DNA from 3 places in the Rhizobium sp. SJZ105 genome. Region 1 is predicted to be linked to each of the others. Evidence: predicted binding sites of a transcription regulator. Region 1 holds the regulator's gene; each other region holds the start of a gene.

Region 1 (6,384 bases):
CGAGCGTCTTCGAAGCCCCACAGATGGGAATGTGCATCGCCGAGTTCAAGCACCCGGCCGATAGCGGTCAGATGACGCCCATGCACCATGCGATAATGGACTTCTGCGCATGGAGCCGGTTTTCCGCCTCGTCGAAGACCACCGATTGCGGCCCGTCGATCACTGCATCCGTTACTTCCTCGCCGCGATGCGCCGGCAGGCAGTGCATGAACAGCGCTTCCTTGTTGGCCTTCGCCATCAGCGCTTCATTGACCTGATAAGGCTGGAAGATATTGTGGCCGCGCGCCTTGTGTTCCTGGTTCATGGACACCCAGGTATCGGTGACGACGCAATCAGCGCCCGCCACTGCCTTGTCGGCATCGTGGTACAGCGAGATTTCGCCACCATTGTTGCGTGCCCAGTTCAGGAACTTGTCGTGCGGTTCCGAACCCATCGGGACTGCCATCGCCATGCGGTAACCGAAACGGGCGGAGCCTTCCACGAACGAATGCAGCACGTTATTGCCGTCACCCGTCCAGGCAATGGTCTTGCCCTTGACCGGGCCGCGATGTTCTTCGAACGTCAATATATCCGCCATGATCTGGCAGGGATGCGTGTCGTCCGTCAGGCCATTGATAACAGGCACGGTGGCGTGTTCGGCAAGCTCGAGCAGACGCGAGTGATCCGTGGTGCGGATCATGATGGCATCGACATAGCGCGACAAAACCTTGGCCGTATCGCCAATCGTTTCCGCGCGGCCCAGCTGCATTTCCGTGCCCGACAGGAACAGGGTCTCACCGCCGAGCTGGCGCATGCCGACATCGAAGGAGACGCGGGTGCGTGTGGACGGTTTTTCGAAAATCATTGCCAGCATCTTGCCAGCAAGCGGCTTTTCCGCCGTGCCGGTTTTGGTGGCAATCTTGCGCGTGCGCGCATCATCAAGAATTGTCCGCAGATCCTCCGACCCGACGGCCGAGAGGTCCAGAAAATGTTTTGGTGAACCCATTCTAATCTGTCCCATGCTTGCGAGCCCCTGAAGAGAGGCCCGCTCTTGATTTTTTCAGGCGCTTTTTGCCTGTTTCGCAACCGTCAGGGAGGCGGCAGCCGCGTCGATACGTGCAAGACCCTCACGGGCCTCTTCCGCCGTGGTGACGAGCGGCGGCAGAAGACGGATGACATTGTCGCCCGCAGGAACGCCAAGCAGATGCTCTGCGCGCATGGCCTGCAGCAATTCGCCCGAAGGAATCTTCGCCTTGATGCCCAGAAGCAGACCTTCGCCGCGAATTTCCTCGATCACGTCAGGATAACGGTCCTTGAGCGAGGCCAGACCCTGCCGGAAGACCAGCGCGACGTCACGGACCTTCTCGAGAAAACCTTCGGAGAGAACGACGTCAAGCACGGCATTGCCGACTGCCATGGCCAGCGGGTTGCCGCCATAGGTGGTGCCATGTACGCCCGCCATCATGCCGGAAGCGGCATCTGCCGTGGCAAGGCATGCGCCGAGCGGGAAACCGCCACCGATACCCTTGGCGACCGCCATGATATCGGGCGCAACACCGGTATGTTCATAAGCAAACAGCTTGCCTGTGCGGCCGACACCCGTCTGGACCTCATCGAAAATCAGCAGCAGGCCGTGCTCGTCGCACAATCCGCGCAGAATTTGCAGGAATTCCTTGCTGGGCGAGCGAATGCCGCCCTCGCCCTGGATGGGCTCGATCAGAAGTGCTGCAGTCTCAGCCGTGATGACGGCCTTGAGGGCATCGACATCACCGAACGGAACCTGATCGAAACCTTCGACCTTGGGACCGAAACCTTCGAGGTATTTCTGCTGGCCACCCGCGGCGATCGTCGCCAGTGTACGGCCATGGAAAGCGCCTTCGAAGGACACGATGCGGAACTTCTCCGGATGGCCCTTGGTATAGTGATAACGGCGGGCGGTCTTGATGGCGCATTCCAGGGCTTCCGCGCCTGAATTTGTGAAGAATACCTTGTCCGCGAAAGTCGCTTCCGTCAGGCGCCTGGCGAGTTTTTCCTGTCCCGGCACTTCATAAAGGTTCGAGACGTGCCAGACCTTCTCGGCCTGCGTCTTGATCGCATCAACGAGGTGAGGATGGGCGTGGCCCAGCGAGTTGACAGCGACACCGGCCGCAAAATCCAGATATCGCTCGCCGCTTTCCGTGAACAGCCATACACCCTCACCGCGCTCGAAGCGCAGGGGGGCTCTTGAAAACGTATCAAACAATGGCGCGCCGGCTTCGGCCATGGCTGTATCACTCCTTGCGCAGATGCGCTGTCAAACTGTTGTCAATAGGCTTGCGGGGTTATCCCTCGCCTGAAAATCAAAATGCCGCCTTGCGGCGGCAGGGGCACTATTGTCACTTCGTTTGCCGATGTCAACAAAAGTCAGCGTTTCCCGGGCTTCTCAAGCACTAGTATGCGGCGGCGGGCCAGCCCCAAGGTGTTGCCTTTCAGACTCAATACGCCAGCAAGTTGGGGAAAACCGGAAAATCGATTCCAGATGATTCCCGCGACTCTTGCCACGGAGTCGGGCTGGCACTAGGTTAATCGCTAATTACTAGACTGCATTGCGGCGGAACTAGTCACCGAAAATCAGGCGGAAACCACGCTTGCGGCATGCGCGCGAGACGGAGAGGGATTCTGCCGAAAATACACGCGACAAGCGGAGAAGCGGCATGAACTGGACAGACGAACGAGTCGAAAAGCTCAAGAAATTGTGGTCCGAGGGCCTTAGCGCCAGCCAGATTGCAGCGCAGCTGGGCGGCGTCAGCCGTAATGCCGTGATCGGCAAGGTCCATCGTCTCAATCTGCCGGGACGCGTCAAGGCTGGCGGTCCAGTGACTTCGGCACGCTCCGCGCCGAAGCGCACAGCTGCCCCTGCCCCGCGCGCGACGACTTTCGCAGGTCGCGTCAACGCGGCACCGGCGCGTATCCTCACCCGTTCGAACGCGGCAACGGCGCTGCACGAGGAGATCGATATCGAGACCGCGCAGGTGCTCGATTACGTTCCTTCCAAGAACGTTGTCACGCCGATTTCCCGTCGCCTGACGCTGACGGAACTGACCGAGCGCACCTGCAAATGGCCGGTTGGCGATCCGCTGAAGGACGACTTCCATTTCTGCGGTTGTGAAGCGCTGGAATCTTCGCCCTATTGCAAGTTCCATGCGAAACTCGCCTACCAGCCGGTGAGCGAGCGCCGCAAGGCTTGAGTGTTGCGGCACGCATTCAGCACTCAAAAATTACGGGCCTTCGGGCCCGTTTTTTTTATGACAAAAATCAAGCCGCTTTCTGGGGCGACTTGATGGCAGGCCACACCCTTTCCCCTTACTATTGGGCGTGACCCTTCTATCCGGATCTCAACGCGCCGCCGATCTCCTCCGGTCAAAACGGACAATGGCATCGAGTTTGGCGGATATTCATATTGAAAAAGCCCGAAATCGTTTCAGATTTCGGGCTTCCTGATTTTTTGGTGCACTACTTCGCCAGCGAAACCACCTGGTTCCGCGTCGCTCAGGCTTCCATAGAATATCCCGCGCCACGCACCGTGCGGATGACATCCTGCATGTGCGAGAAATTCAGGGCCTTGCGCAGACGTCCGACGTGCACATCGACAGTGCGCTCGTCGACATAGATATCATGACCCCAGACGCCATCCAGCAATTGCGAGCGGGAAAACACCCGACCCGGCGACGTCATCAGGAATTCCAGCAAGCGGAATTCCGTCGGGCCGAGGCGCACTTCGCGGCTTTTGCGGTGAACGCGATGGGTCTCGCGATCCAGTTCGATATCGCCGCATTTGAGCACCGACGACAGAACCTCGGGACGGGCCCGGCGCAACATGGCCTTGACCCGGGCCATGAGTTCCGGCGTCGAGAACGGCTTGACGACATAATCGTCAGCGCCGGTAGCGAGACCGCGAACCCGTTCGCTCTCTTCGCCACGCGCCGTCAGCATGATGATGGGCAGGCGTTCTGTTTCCGGCCGCATTCTCAAGCGCCGGCATAGTTCGATACCGGAGACACCGGGCAACATCCAGTCCAGGATGAGAAGATCCGGAATGCGCTCCTGCAGCCTGATTTCCGCCTCATCGCCACGGGGTATCGTGTCGACGTCGTATCCCTCAGCCTCGAGATTGTAACGAAGCAGGACGCTCAACGCTTCCTCGTCTTCCACAACTGCAATCTTGGGCACCATATGCTGAACTCCGCAAGCTTCTGCTTGTCTGTTACTCGGTCACCGAACCAAGCGTGTTGGAACTGTCGTCCTTCGGACGCTCGCCCTCCGGCTGGCTGCCGGTGGTCATGTAATAGATCGTCTCTGCGATATTGGTCGCATGATCGCCGATACGCTCGATGTTCTTGGCGCAGAACAGAAGATGCGTGCAGGTGGTGATGTTGCGCGGGTCTTCCATCATGTAGGTCAGAAGCTCCCGGAAGAGCGACGTGTACATGGCATCGATTTCCTCGTCGCGTTCACGGATCGCATTGGCCTTTTCGGCGGAACGCGTGGAATAGACGTCGAGGACTTCCTTGAGCTGCACCAGCGCCAGGTCGGACAGATGCTCGATGCCGCGGGCGAGCTTGCGCGGAACGCCGGTGCCGGCGACAGCGATAACGCGCTTGGCCGTGTTCTTGCCAAGATCGCCGACGCGTTCGAGATCGGCGGCGATACGCAGGGTGCCGATGATCTCGCGAAGGTCTGCCGCCATCGGCTGACGCTTGGCGATGGTTACGATCGCCTTGTCGCCGATTTCGCGCTCAGCGTGGTCGAGAATGGTATCGTCCGAAATGACTTTCTGCGCGAGCGCAGCATCGGAATTGACGAGTGCGCGCACGGCGTCACCGCACATCTGCTCGGCAAGACCGCCCATTTCGGCGATGCGGCGCGTCAGAAACTTCAGTTCGTCGTCATAGGCAGACAGGATATGCGAATGGGTCGTTGTCTGTGTCATGGTCTATTCCTCCGGCTTGGCCTGCATGCGCGTGCCCAACAGCGGGGCACGGCAGAGGCACCAGTCTTGTACGGTTACGATAAAGCACCGGCCGGGGATCAGCCGAAGCGGCCCATGATGTAGTCCTGCGTGCGCTGGTCGTCCGGATTGGTGAACATCTTGTCGGTTTCGTTTTCTTCGACAAGATGACCAAGATGGAACATGGCCGTACGCTGGGAAACGCGCGCCGCCTGCTGCATGGAGTGCGTGACGATGACGATGGTGTAGTTGGTGCGCAGTTCGTGGATCAGTTCCTCGACCTTCGCAGTCGCGATCGGATCCAGCGCCGAGCACGGCTCGTCCATCAGGATCACTTCCGGGCTGACGGCAACCGCGCGTGCGATGCACAGACGCTGCTGCTGGCCACCGGAGAGGCCCGTGCCGGATTCCAGCAAACGATCCTTCACCTCGTTCCAGAGACCCGCTTTCTGCAGGCTATGCTCGACGATCTGGTCCATATCTGCCTTGTTGCGGGCGAGACCATGGATACGCGGGCCGTAGGCGATGTTCTCATAAATCGTCTTCGGAAACGGGTTCGGCTTCTGGAACACCATGCCGACGCGGGCACGCAGTTCCACGACGTCGATCTGCTGATCGTAGATATCGTCGGTATCGAGCGTGATCTTGCCGGTGACCCGGCAACCGTCGATCGTGTCGTTCATGCGGTTCAAGGTGCGCAGGAAAGTGGATTTACCGCAACCGGACGGGCCGATAAGTGCAGTCACCGTGTTTTCGCGGACATTGAGGTTCACGTCGTAAAGCGCGCGCTTTTCGCCGTAATAAACCGAAACATCCTTGCCGATCATCTTGTATGAGACTTCATTCATTTTCTTGTCCAGCGCCTTTTCAACTGCTGCTTCCGACAACATGTTCATTGCTCTAGCTCCCTCTACCAGCGCCGCTCAAAGCGGCGACGCAACAGGATTGCGCCAACATTCATGAGAATGAGGAACAGAAGCAGGATGATGATAGCGCCAGATGTCCGTTCGACAAAGGCGCGCTCAGCTTCGTTCGCCCACATGTAAATCTGCACCGGCAGGGCCGTGGACGGATCCATAGGCGTTGTCGGATAGTTCGCGACGAATGCCACCATGCCGATCAGAAGCAGCGGCGCCGTTTCGCCCAGTGCGTGGGCGAGACCGATGATGGTGCCGGTCAGAATGCCAGGCATTGCCAGCGGCAGGACGTGATGGAAAATCGTCTGCATCTTGGAAGCGCCAAGACCGAGTGCGGCGGCGCGGATCGACGGCGGCACGGCCTTCAATGCAGCGCGGGTGGCGATGATGATCGTCGGCAGCGTCATCAGCGTCAGGACGAGGCCACCGACCAGCGAGGCCGAGCGTGGAAAGCCCATGAAGTTGATGAAGACGGAGAGACCGAGCAGACCGTAAACAATG
Region 2 (6,384 bases), 1.2 Mb from region 1:
GCCGTCACGAGATTCTTAAAGGTTTCATAACGGTTTGGCCTTCGGCAAGCCACAGTGACAGCCGACAATTCGCGATAAATTTGGCGTCATGTGTCTTTTAACGCCTGTCAGGAAGTGAAAAAACATGCCCCGTTACCTTCAAGCCACAACAGAACGTTTCGCCGTTGCTGGCAGCTTCACTATTTCACGCGGCACTCGCACACATGCGGATGTCGTAACGTGCACCATCCGCGATGGTTCCTTTACCGGCAGAGGTGAATGTGTGCCCTACCCGCGTTATGGCGAAAGCATCGAAGGCGTTATCGCCGATATCGAAGCAATGGCTGAGCAAATTGCCGGCGGCCTGACACGGCATGAATTGCAGCAGGTGATGAAACCCGGCGCGGCCCGCAATTCAGTGGATTGCGCATTATGGGACCTCGAAGCCAAGATGAGTGGCAAAAGTGCTGCCGAACATAGTCTCGGACACGCGGCAAAACCGCTCGTTACCGCCTATACCATCTCGCTTGCCGACCCCGAGACCATGGCGGCTAAAACAGCGGAAAACGCTGGCCGCCCGCTGCTGAAGATCAAGACCGGAACGGCGGATGACGAGGCGCGCCTGCGGGCCGTGCGCACCGCAGCACCTGACGCGCGCATCATCATCGACGCCAATGAGGGCTGGAACGACGATAATATCGAATATTATCTGAAACTCGCAGCGGAACTGAACATCGCGCTCATCGAACAGCCGCTTCCCGCCGGCAAGGACGCCATCCTGGCCCGCATCGACCACCCGGTCCCCATCTGCGCCGATGAAAGCGTGCATTCCACCAAGGACCTCGCCGACCTGCGCGACCGTTACGATGCGATCAACATCAAGCTGGACAAGACTGGCGGTCTCACGGAAGCACTTGTCATGAAGGCAGAGGCGGAGCGGCTAGGCTTCATCATCATGGTCGGCTGCATGCTCGGCACCTCGCTCGGCATGGCTCCCGCCGTTCTGGCCGCCCAGGGAGCTGCCTTCTCCGATCTCGACGGCCCGCTGATTCTCAGGCAAGACCGGCAGCCGGGCCTCGTTTACGAGGGTTCGCTGGTTTATCCGCCGCAGCCGGCGTTGTGGGGATAAGAGCCGTCGTTCGGGTTTCGTGTGAAAGCACTACGCCGCACATCGCAATAGTCTTTGCAGTATCACGTAAACTGTATGACCAGCCTTGCCTCACACTCGACGTCATCCTCGGGCTTGTCCCGAGGATCTATCCACGTCGCGCGAAATCAATCGGTTGCAGATCCTTGGGACAAGCCCAAGGATGACGACAGAGAGCTGAAACATCCCGCGCTTAGGGATCGCCCTGCCTGTTGAACCAACCCAATCAGGCCGCGTGCTTGCCAATCAGACCTGGAATATCCACCGGCTCCATCTCGTCCGATGTCTGCGAAGGGACATCGCTCGTCTGCATCCAGGTGATCAGCTCGAAAGTGCCATCGGCATTTTCGGCAATCGCCGTGCAGCTTTCCACCCAGTCGCCGGTGTTGATGTAGCGGATGCCGTCCATGTCTTCCATCACGGCGTGGTGGATATGGCCACAGATCACACCATCCACATTGTTGCGGCGCGCCTCGTCGGCCACTACGCGCTGGAACTCGCCGATGAAGTTGACGGCGTGTTTGACCTGCAATTTCGCCCAGGCCGAGAACGACCAGTAAGGCAGACCGATGCGGCGGCGCACCGCAGCAAGGACGATGTTGATCGCAATCGCCGCGTCGTAGGCCCAGTCACCGAGATAGGCGAGCAGGCGGGCATTGCGCACCACCACATCGAACTCGTCGCCATGGATGATGAGGTATTTCTTGCCGTCTGCCGCCTCGTGGATCATGCGCTCGGCCACTTCGATACCGCCGAAATGCATGCCCGGAAACTCGCGCAGAAATTCATCGTGGTTGCCGGGAATGTAAACGATGCGCGTTCCCTTGCGGGCCTTGCGCAACAACTTCTGCACCACGTCGTTGCAGCCCTGCGGCCAGTACCAGCTGCGGCGCAGGCGCCAGCCGTCGATGATGTCACCGACCAGGATGATCGTATCGGCCTCGTGATGTTTCAGGAAGTCGAGCAAAAAATCCGTCTTGGCCGCCTTGGAACCGAGATGGACATCCGAAATGAAAAGCGTTCTGAACTGTCTGGTTTCAATTTGACCGGCCACGGATTTAATCCCCTTGTTCGGTTGCGTCCCTGCGGCTTTCTTCCCTCTCAGAACCAGACTCGTGTTGCAGCAACATGACAATGGCCGGTTTTTGTATGGAATATGACTGATGGCATCACGAAAACGCGAATAAGCCATGCCCGCATTTGCATAAGGGGGCGGCAAATAACGGCTGTACCACGGGAAAGTTTGTTGTATTCAGAGGGCCGGAATTGAACCAGACATGACGGTGGAAGACATGACCTCTCACGATAAGAACAACACGCCCGCCAACACGGCAAAGGCCGACATCGAGGAACAGGCGCTCTTTTTCCACCGCTACCCGCGCCCTGGCAAGCTGGAAATCCAGGCCACCAAGCCCCTTGGCAACCAGCGCGATCTGGCGCTTGCCTACTCGCCGGGTGTCGCCGCCCCCTGCCTCGCCATCCATGAAAATCCGGAAATGGCGGCGGAATATACCGCCCGCGCCAATCTCGTTGCAGTGATTTCCAACGGTACGGCAGTGCTTGGCCTTGGCAATATCGGCCCGCTTGCGTCCAAGCCTGTTATGGAGGGCAAGGCCGTCCTCTTCAAGAAATTCGCCGGCATCGACGTTTTCGATATCGAGATCGATGCGCCCGGCATCAACGACATGGTCTCCACCATCGCAGCGCTGGAACCCACCTTCGGCGGCATCAACCTTGAAGACATCAAGGCGCCCGAATGTTTCGAGGTGGAGCGTCAGCTGCGCGAGAAGATGAACATCCCGGTCTTCCACGACGATCAGCACGGCACGGCGATCATCGTCGCCGCCGCCGTCACCAACGCGCTGGAACTGGCCGGAAAATCGCTTTCGAGCGTCAAGATCGTCGCGTCAGGCGCCGGTGCGGCAGCCCTTGCCTGCCTCAATCTGCTTGTCGCCATGGGCGCAAAGAAAGAAAACATCTGGGTCCACGATATCGAGGGCCTCGTTTATGACGGCCGCAACTCGCTGATGGACGAGTGGAAGGAAGTTTACGCGCAGAAGACCGACAAGCGGGTTCTGGCCGACTCGATCGACGGCGCGGATGTCTTCCTCGGTCTTTCGGCGGCAGGCGTGCTGAAGCCGGAACTTCTGGAGCGCATGGCGGAAAATCCGCTGATCCTGGCACTTGCCAACCCCAATCCGGAAATCATGCCGGAAGTGGCCCGTGCTGCCCGCCCGGATGCGATGATCTGCACCGGCCGTTCGGACTTCCCGAACCAGGTCAACAACGTGCTGTGCTTCCCCTATATCTTCCGCGGCGCGCTGGATTGCGGCGCAACCACGATCAACGAGGAAATGAAGATGGCCGCCGTGCAGGCCATCGCCGAGCTTGCCCGCGAGGAAGTCTCGGAAGTCGCCGCCAAGGCCTATAGCGGCGAAACGCCGATCTTCGGCCCGAACTACCTCATTCCCTCGCCTTTCGATCCGCGTCTCATCCTGCGCATCGCACCGGCCGTTGCCCGTGCTGCCGCCGCAAGCGGCGTCGCCGCCCGGCCAATCAGCGATTTCGAAGCCTATCTCGACCAGCTCAACCGCTTCGTCTGGCGTTCCGGCTTCATCATGAAACCGGTCTTCAACGCCGCCAAGGTTGCCGAAAAGAAGCGCATCATCTTTGCTGAAGGCGAAGACGAGCGCGTGCTGCGCGCCGCACAGGTGCTTCTGGAAGAAGGCACCGGCATCCCGATCCTCATCGGTCGCCCGCAGATCATCGAAACGCGCCTGAAGCGCTTCGGCCTGCGTATCCGCCCGAATACCGATTTTGCGGTGGTCAATCCCGAAGACGATCCGCGTTACCGCGACTACGTCGATGATTATTTCGCCCTGGTCGGCCGCGCCGGCATCAACCCGGAGGCGGCCCGCACCATCGTGCGCACCAACTCCACGGTCATCGGCGCGCTGTCGGTGAAGCGTGGTGAGGCGGATGCGCTGATCTGCGGTCTGGAAGGCCGCTACGACCGGCACCTGCGCGACGTGAACCAGATCATCGGCAAGCAGGAAAGCGTTCGCTCTTTCGCAGGCCTCAGCCTGCTCATCACCCAGCAGGGCGCGCTGTTCCTCACCGACACCTTCGTCAACAACGATCCGACCTCCGAAGAAGTGGCCGAAATGGCCATTCTCGCGGCAAAGGAAATCCGCCGCTTCGGCATCACGCCGAAGATCGCGCTCGCCAGCCACTCCAATTTCGGGTCGCGCGATTCGGAAAGCGCCCGCAAGATGCGCCGCGCCCTGAAGATCGTGCAGGCAGCGGCACCCGAACTGGAAGTGGACGGCGAAATGCAGGGCGGCTCGGCACTTTCGGAAGCGCTGCGCAAGCGCGCCATGCCCAACAGCGTGCTGACCGGCGAAGCGAACCTGCTGGTCTTCCCGAACCTCGATGCCGCAAACATCACGCTCGGCGTCACCCGCACGCTGACGGAGGGCCTGCATGTCGGCCCCATCCTGCTTGGCACGGCTCTTCCCGCCCATATCCTGTCGCCCAGCGTCACCTCGCGCGGCGTTGTCAACATGGCGGCCTTTGCCGTCGTGCAGGCATCGCACCCTTCGGTGTGATGAAGGCGTATTAACGCAGTTTTGAACATGCTGTTGCCGCATTGCGGCAACAGCTTATGTTATCTTCCTGAAACACGGATTTCCCGAAGCATAACACCCTCGCCACCGGCCGGGGACATCGAACGGATCGCACCATTGACCCGGCGCCGCAGCATTATCGGCCTCCTGCTTCCCCTTGTTTTCATCGCCCCGGCCGCTGCTTTCGCGGATCAGGTCTGCGATACGCTTTATGCGCAGCTGCGCGAACCGCCGCGTGTCATCGGCAACACCGCCGAGGTACGGCGTTACGCCAATGCGCTCACCCGCCAGAACATCGAGATCCGCAGGATCAGGAACGATCTGCGCCGTTACGGCTGTTCATCCGCAAGCGTCACCGTTTATGGCAGCCCGAATGCCGAACTCTGCGCAGAGATCAGCGACGCGATGGCGGATGCGCAGAGCGAACGCGATGCCATCATCCGTGACCGCGACTATGCCATGGCGGCCCAGGGCAGCGATGATAGCGACATCAGACGCCAGCGCATTCTCGCCGCACTCGACGCCAATGGCTGCAGCGCCATTCCGGAAACGGAAGCGCGCCAGCCGACGGCACCCGATGTGACACGTTACCCCGACGCCTTCGGCGAACAGAGCAATCCGCCGGGACAGGCAGGGCTTTCGCCCTACCCCAATGCCGCTGCTGAAGGCGGGCTCAGGACGCTGTGCGTGCGCACCTGCGACGGCTCGTTCTTCCCCATCGCTTCCAATGCCTCGCCGCTCGATTTCCGTGCGCAGGCCGAACAATGCCAGAAAATGTGTCCGGGTACGCAGACGGAGCTTTATTTCCACTCCATGACGGAGCAGGAAACGGCTGACATGGTCTCGGCTGAAACAGGAAAGCCCTATAAGGACCTGCCGACCGCCTTTGCCTATCGAAATGCCTCAACCAAAGCCCCAGGCTGCGCCTGCAACATGGCCGCCTATCACGAGGAGATGAAGCAGCAGGAGGCTGCGCGGCCGGAAGCTGAGAAACCCTATTCAAGCATCACGACCATTCCATCACCGCAAGGTGACACCTCCAAAAAACCCACCGAACTGCAGCAGGCCGCAAAGCCGCCGGAACAACCGGTTCCGGAACGCGACTATGACCCGAACAACAGCAGGGTCCGCGTCATCGGCCCTAAATTCCTGCCCGACCAGACAGGCCGGATCGACCTGAAGAACCCGGCGCTGAAGGGCATTCAGCCGCAGCAATAGCTCCCATCAGGCACACGGTATGGAGTTGGCAACGCTCTGTCTCACTCACAAGACGGTCGCGTCTTCTCTTTACCGTCCACCCCAGCGATTGCGAAACACCAGCTCCTCCAGCGGCACGCGCTGGCGCCACCCCTTCACCGCCAGTTCCGGCTCGGTATAAAGTGTATCGACGCGGCCGAGGCATAGCCAGGCGACGATCTCGATGTGGTCGGGAATCTCGAGAATGGTGCGAATGTCGCTATCGTGGAAAATGCTGACCCAGCCGACGCCGATGCCTTCGGCGCGCGCTGCAAGCCAGAGGTTCTGGATGGCGCAGACGGTGGAATAGACATCGGTGCGCGGATTGTGGGTACGGCCCAGCACCACCTTGCCGCCACGCGTCGGATCGCAGGTGACGCAGATGCTGAGCGGCGC
Region 3 (6,384 bases), 1.2 Mb from region 1:
CCTCATAATCTTTGGCGGCTTCGAAACGGTCACGAGCGGCCTGCCGGTTCTGCGACATCATGATGATCGGCGCCTGAATGGCCGCGAGCATGGAGAGCAGAAGATTGAGGAAGATGAAGGGGTAGGGGTCGAAGGCCCGCGTCGTCAGCACGATGGTGTTGATGATTGCCCAGAACACCAGGAAAAAGCAGAAGCTGAGGATAAATCCCCAGGAGCCGCCAACCCTTGCAATGCTGTCGGCCAGCCTGTCGCCCAGGTTTGCCCCGGCGGAAAATTCCGCATTGGTGTCGGTCGAGACCAGCTTTTTCTGGTGCGACAGTTCCAGAATACGACGCTCGACCTCGCCGATTTCCCGGGAGGAGCGCTTGAAGTGCGAAACGATATAGTCGGAGATGTCTGACACGGTGCTTCTCGTGGTGCTGATGGTTCGGTAAGGCCCTGTCGAGATAAACCCGCATGGCAATGGAATTCAAACGATTTCCGCTGCCATGCCGTTTAGGCATCCAGCCCCATCAGACGGAGGGTGTAGCGTCATTTACCCAGTTGAAGCCGGGGAAGAAGCGCTCTCGGCCATATTGCTCGCCGAACATCATGTCGAATTGCAGCAGACGATAATTGCGCACCACGTCCGGAATGGAATTGGGTGAAATCGACCAGTCGGGCAGGGCCTTGCCATCCGTTGCCACCAGCATATGCCGGTCGACGACGGAAAACGCATCCTGCACTTCACCCAAAGTCCCCGTATAGAAGGGGTCTGAGAAACCGGCTGTTTTCAGTACGTGATAGGGCAGCAGCGCCGGGCTGATGGTGCCGATATTCTTGCGCACGCCCGTCTTCGAGGACCAGACGACGAGCGGCGTCTCGTGTTCCTTTTTCATGATTTCCAGCGGCGCGCGGCGGCTGGCCACCATGCCCGGCATGTAGCCGCTTTCCACGAATGTCTGGCCAAGCGGCGGCAGGTGATCGCCGAAGAGCACGATGATGGTTTCGCGCTCGCGCTTTTTTGCCCAGCGCATCAGCTTCAGAAGGGCGTCGTCGGCCTCCGCCACGCCCTGCGCATAGGTACCAAGCGCCTGCGATGCGGAAGCGGAAAGATCGCCCTCTACGCCGATGGTGTCGCTGGCATAACGGCCCGCCTCGTAAGGTCCGTGTCCCTGCAGGGTGACGGCGAAGAGGAAGAGCGGGTTGCGCGCATCGTCCGCGGCCACCATGATCTGGTCCATCAGCGCGTCGTCGGAGGCGAAGTTGCCGCGCTTTTCCATGGGCGGCAATGTCTCTTCCGAGCGGAACTCCTCGAAGCCGAAATTCCTGTAGACTTCCTTGCGGTTCCAGAACCATTCCTGAAACGGATGCATGGCGATGGCCGAATACCCTTCGCCACGGAAGAAGCTGGCAAGCGAGGGTACCGGGCGGCGGATATATTGCTGGTAGGGAATGCTGCCATAGGGCAGGAAGGCGTTGGAAAAACCGGTCAGCGCCTCGAATTCCACATTCGCCGTCATGCCGCCGAATTCCGGCGAGAACACGTTGCCGGATTGCTTGGCGCGGATGTTGGGCATCGGATCGGCAGAGAGCTTCACGTTTTCAAGCCGTGTCGGATCCCACAGCGATTCGCTCATCAACATGATGACATCAGGGTAATCGCCCGTGTTGGCGGCAAAGGCGGCGGGTTCCGAGGTCAGGTCCGCAATGCTGTTTTCGCCGTAACCCTGCGGCGCCGAGACGTTGGCCATGGGAATATTGAAGGCAAAGGCCATCAGGAAACCGTTATGGCGGTAATTCTCCTGTTGATCCCACATCATGGGGATGATGTTGAGACGATCGCGCACCCACGAATAATGCGAATAGTCCATGAGCGAGGCGAGGCCGGCCAGAAGCGGCAGCGCCAGCACAAGACCTGCGGCGCGTTCGCGCCAGCTCAAGCCCGGCGAATAACGCCGCGCCAGCAGCCACAGGGTGGAAAGGGCCGCAACCGTGGCGCAAAGGCCAAGGCCAACCAGCATGGCCGTCAGCGGCTGGGCTTTCAGCATGGTGGGCAGAAGCTCGAGGATCTGCCGGCCGAACAGCAGGTCGGAGGGATAAAGCGGATCGGAGAGATAGGTCTGTTTCTGCGCGGAAATCAGCCCTGTCAGCGCGCAAAGCGGCGCAACGGCGATGAGCGACAGGTAACGGCGGCCGAGGATGGAATCCAGCGCTACGAGCAGCAGCAGCACGGCGGCGATGGTGGTCATGCCGGGGCGGGCGGATGAGGTGAGGAAGGTGCCGACATCAACTAGCGAACCGCGGGCGATCCATTCCAGCGCGACGACAAGCACGACCGACGAAAACGTCAGATTGGCAAGCGTGTAGGCCTTGCCCGAAAGCTTGGAAAGGCTCCGCGTCCATGCAGGCGAAAAGACAAAATCAGCCTTTTCGGAAGCCGTTGTTTTTGGCGCCGAATTTCTCAAACTCATACTCCGGTATTACGAGGCGACACCGCGCAATTCGGGGAGGTGAATCGGGGCGTCGCAAAACTGTCATGTAACTGTCACATAAGCGCGATGAACGCGACATGAACTTTGCGGAGTGTGGCCGGTGCGGTGATAACCTTAGCGTGAATGCCGGTTGCGGCTTCATCCTATCAAGGTGGTGCGGCATGCAATTGCCGCGTTGCGGAGCGGGCACGGGCGCGGTATTGAAAAGCCATGAGCGACAGACACGACATCAAAAACCATCTTCGAATTGCCGTCGGGCAGTTCAATCCGACTGTTGGCGACGTGGCGGGCAATCTCGCCAGGGCGCGCGAAGCACGGGCCGATGCGGCGACGCAGGGTGCCGATCTCCTGCTTCTGACCGAGCTGTTCATATCCGGCTATCCGCCGGAAGACCTGGTATTGAAGCCAGCTTTTCTGAAAGCGTGCCTGAAGGCCGTGGAAGAACTGGCGGCGGAAACCGCCGATGGCGGGCCGGGCGTTGTCATCGGTTTTCCGCGTCAGGGCGAAACGGGCCGGCACAATTCGGTTGCGCTTCTGGATGGCGGCAAGATCATCGCGCTGCGCGACAAGATCGACCTGCCGAATTACGGCGAGTTCGATGAAAAACGCGTTTTCGCCGAAGGTTCGATCTCCGGTCCCTATAATTTCCGCGGTGTCAGGATCGGCATTCCGATCTGCGAGGAAATCTGGAACGATATGGGTGTGTGCGAAACGCTTGCCGAAAGCGGGGCGGAAATCCTGCTGGTGCCGAATGGTTCGCCCTATTATCGCGGCAAGCTGGATGTGCGCCATCAGGTGGCGCTGAAGCAAGTAATCGAAAGCGGCTTGCCGTTGGTCTTCGCCAATCAGCTTGGCGGGCAGGACGAGCTGGTTTTCGACGGCGCGAGCTTCGGTTTTAATGCCGACAAGACCCTTGCCTTCCAGATGAGCCAGTTCGAGGCGACCCTTGCCGTTACCGATTGGAAACGCACCGCAGAAGGCTGGCGCTGCGAGAGCGGTCCTTTCTCGAAAATCCCTGAAGGCGAGGAGGCGGATTACCGCGCCTGCATGCTGGGCTTTCGCGATTACGTCAACAAGAACGGCTTCAAGAGCGTTGTTCTCGGCCTTTCCGGCGGTATCGATTCGGCGATCTGCGCTGCGCTCGCTGTTGATGCGCTGGGCGAAGAACGGGTGCGCTGCATCATGCTGCCCTATCGTTACACCTCCGAGGATTCGCTGAAGGACGCAGCCGATTGCGCCAGGGCGCTTGGCTGCCGTTACGATATCGTGCCCATTGCCGAACCTGTGGATGGGTTCCTGTCGGCGCTTTCGGAAATGTTCGAAGGCACGGAAGAAGGCATTACCGAAGAAAACCTGCAGAGCCGTACACGCGGCACCATTCTCATGGCCGTTTCCAACAAGTTCGGCTCGATGGTGGTGACAACAGGCAACAAGTCGGAAATGTCGGTGGGGTATGCGACGCTTTATGGCGACATGAATGGCGGTTTCAATCCCATCAAGGACCTCTACAAGATGCAGGTCTACGCCATCTCCAGCTGGCGCAATTCCCATGTGCCGCCCGGCGCGCTCGGGCCATCCGGCGAAGTGATCCCCGCCAATATCATCTCCAAGGCGCCATCCGCCGAATTGCGACCCAACCAGACAGACCAGGATTCGCTGCCGCCCTATCCGGTGCTGGACGATATTCTGGAGTGCCTGGTGGAAAAGGAAATGTCGGTCGAGGAAATCCTCGCGCGTGGCCATGATATCGCGACGGTGCACCGGATCGAGCATCTGCTCTATCTCGCCGAATACAAACGCCGCCAATCCGCGCCCGGGGTGAAGATCACCAAGAAGAACTTCGGCCGCGATCGCCGTTATCCGATTACCAACCGATTCAGGGACAGGTAGTCGAAGGAGGGCATGGAGGGAGCTTGCTGGACCCCGAATTTAGTTCGGGGTGACGGAGTGCGGATGCTGCGGCTTCGCCATATATCGATGGCGAAGAAGCATCCTTTTCCTCCAACGGCGCGGACACGCCGCGCCGTCTCCCTATCTCGTTAAATAACCTGCCCCACATCGATGCGGTTACCATCCGGGTCTTCGAAAATGAAGGCCCGTAGGCCATAATCCTTGTCCTGCAGACTTTTGATGATGCGAAGCCCGTGGCTTTTGCAAAGCGCGTGCAGCGCGTCGGCGTCGCTGACCAGCATATGCGCCACATTGAAGGGGGCCGGTTTGTGCGTCGACTGCAATGTCAGGTGCAACTCGGCATTACCTTGTTTCAGGATCATGAAACCGACAGGGTTGCCGTTTTCGAAGGTCTTTTCGAAGCCCAGCACACGGACATAAAAGTCATGGGCCTTCTCGATATTCTTGACAGGAAGCATTGCGGCGATCCGACCGAAGCGGATGCCGTGATCGGCGATGGTGTTCATCGCGGAACCTCGGATCTGGGAGAAACGGGCAGGGGTGCGGGCGGTGCCGGAACGCTGCTGTTTTTTCCTATTTGAATTTGCAGGGCGGTGCCTGCGGCAATAGGATCATAATCACGGCGGTGGCGGATGCAAACGGAATGTTTGCGCCATTCAACGCTCCACGCCAGACGATCGACAGGCCCGGGAGGCAGCATGCGCAGTTCCATCGAAATCTTCAACATCCGCACTCGGCAGATGCGGGTGGTCTGGCAGACGCCGGAGCTGTTCGAGGCTCCGAACTGGTCGCCGGACGGGAAATACCTGCTTCTGAACTGCGACGGTCTGCTTTATCGCCTGTCACTTGCCGGCGACCCTTCGCCGGAAAAGGTCGATACTGGCTTTGCGACAATCTGCAACAATGACCACGGCATTTCGCCTGACGGTTCGCTTTATGCCATTTCCGACAAGGTGGAGTTCGGCAAGAGTGCCATCTATCTGCTGCCTTCGACGGGCGGAACGCCGCGTCTGATGACTAAGAACCTTCCGTCCTACTGGCACGGCTGGTCGCCGGACGGGAAAGGTTTCGCCTATTGCGGCATTCGCGATCAGGTTTTCGATATTTATTCCATGGACATAGACAGCGGCGTTGAGACACGCCTTACCCATGGTGAGGGCCGCAATGACGGGCCGGATTATTCGCCGGATGGAGAATGGATCTATTTCAACTCCAGCCGCACCGGCCAGATGCAGATCTGGCGCGTGCGGGTGGATGGCTCGGCCGTCGAGCGCATCACCGACAGCGCCTACGGCGACTGGTTTCCGCATCCGTCTCCCAGCGGTGACAAGGTCGTTTTCATCTCCTACGACGCCGAAGTCTTCGACCATCCGCGCGACCTCAACGTGCGCGTGCGGCTGATGGATATGGATGGCGGCAATGCCGAAACGCTGTTTGACCTTTTCGGCGGGCAGGGAACGATGAATTCGCCCAACTGGTCACCGGACGGGGATGAGTTCGCTTATGTGCGGTATTTTCCCGTTGGGTGATGCGGTAGGGAGTGCTTCAGCCGGCGCGCGTCGGCGCGGCGGCTGAAGGCCGCAATACGCAGGTGAGGTGGCCACGGTCACATTGCCGCATCGCTGCGCAAGATACTTGTATTAGCAATCTTTGTTGCTCATAAGCTTCTTCGTCAGGTGCCTGCCCTTTAGGGCGGGAGAATCGGGAATCCGGTGCAAGACCGGAACGTGCCCAGCGCTGTGAGGCGGATGCCCTTTTTCTTGATGCCACTGAATCCATTCGGGAAGGCGAAAGTGGGCGGATGAAGCCGAGTCAGAAGACCGGCCTGACAGGATAGACCAGACCGCGTGGACGGCGGCAGGTTGTTGCAGCAGCGCGTCGTGCAGGTGAAAACCGGAGCCGGTTTTCGTGGCGGCGCGCCAGCATTGTTGGGGATAGACGATGCCGACCGATCCACTCGCGACCAGTTCGCTCGACGCCGATGCATTCGATCACGCGC

What was found. Region 1 encodes PhoB, which activates phosphate uptake and scavenging genes when phosphate is short. Its sites were predicted from a motif close to TGTCATNNANCTGTCAT; they were not measured.
Region 2: a site for PhoB is predicted at 2,244-2,260, ahead of FB593_RS01525 (UDP-2,3-diacylglucosamine diphosphatase). Genes of this name have one in related genera too.
Region 3: a site for PhoB is predicted at 2,515-2,531, ahead of FB593_RS01490 (LTA synthase family protein). Genes of this name have one in related genera too.

Annotation. Positions count from the first base shown of each region.
Region 1 covers NZ_VIUP01000001.1:1,471,483-1,477,866, forward strand. Annotated here, with positions in the region: gene argF (ornithine carbamoyltransferase) at 68-985, opposite strand; gene FB593_RS07455 (aspartate aminotransferase family protein) at 1,040-2,242, opposite strand; gene FB593_RS07465 (GcrA family cell cycle regulator) at 2,673-3,206, shown strand; gene phoB (phosphate regulon transcriptional regulator PhoB) at 3,508-4,191, opposite strand; gene phoU (phosphate signaling complex protein PhoU) at 4,223-4,948, opposite strand; gene pstB (phosphate ABC transporter ATP-binding protein PstB) at 5,047-5,862, opposite strand; gene pstA (phosphate ABC transporter permease PstA) at 5,877-6,384, opposite strand, start outside.
Region 2 covers NZ_VIUP01000001.1:293,587-299,970, reverse strand. Annotated here, with positions in the region: gene dgcA (N-acetyl-D-Glu racemase DgcA) at 125-1,108, shown strand; gene FB593_RS01525 (UDP-2,3-diacylglucosamine diphosphatase) at 1,353-2,189, opposite strand; gene FB593_RS01520 (NADP-dependent malic enzyme) at 2,419-4,734, shown strand; gene FB593_RS01515 (DUF2865 domain-containing protein) at 4,870-5,970, shown strand; gene bluB (5,6-dimethylbenzimidazole synthase) at 6,040-6,384, opposite strand, start outside.
Region 3 covers NZ_VIUP01000001.1:286,889-293,272, forward strand. Annotated here, with positions in the region: gene FB593_RS01485 (DUF1003 domain-containing protein) at 1-403, opposite strand, end outside; gene FB593_RS01490 (LTA synthase family protein) at 513-2,453, opposite strand; gene FB593_RS01495 (NAD+ synthase) at 2,685-4,364, shown strand; gene FB593_RS01500 (VOC family protein) at 4,514-4,891, opposite strand; gene FB593_RS01505 (TolB family protein) at 5,084-5,914, shown strand; cobalamin riboswitch at 6,043-6,229, shown strand; gene bluB (5,6-dimethylbenzimidazole synthase) at 6,327-6,384, shown strand, end outside.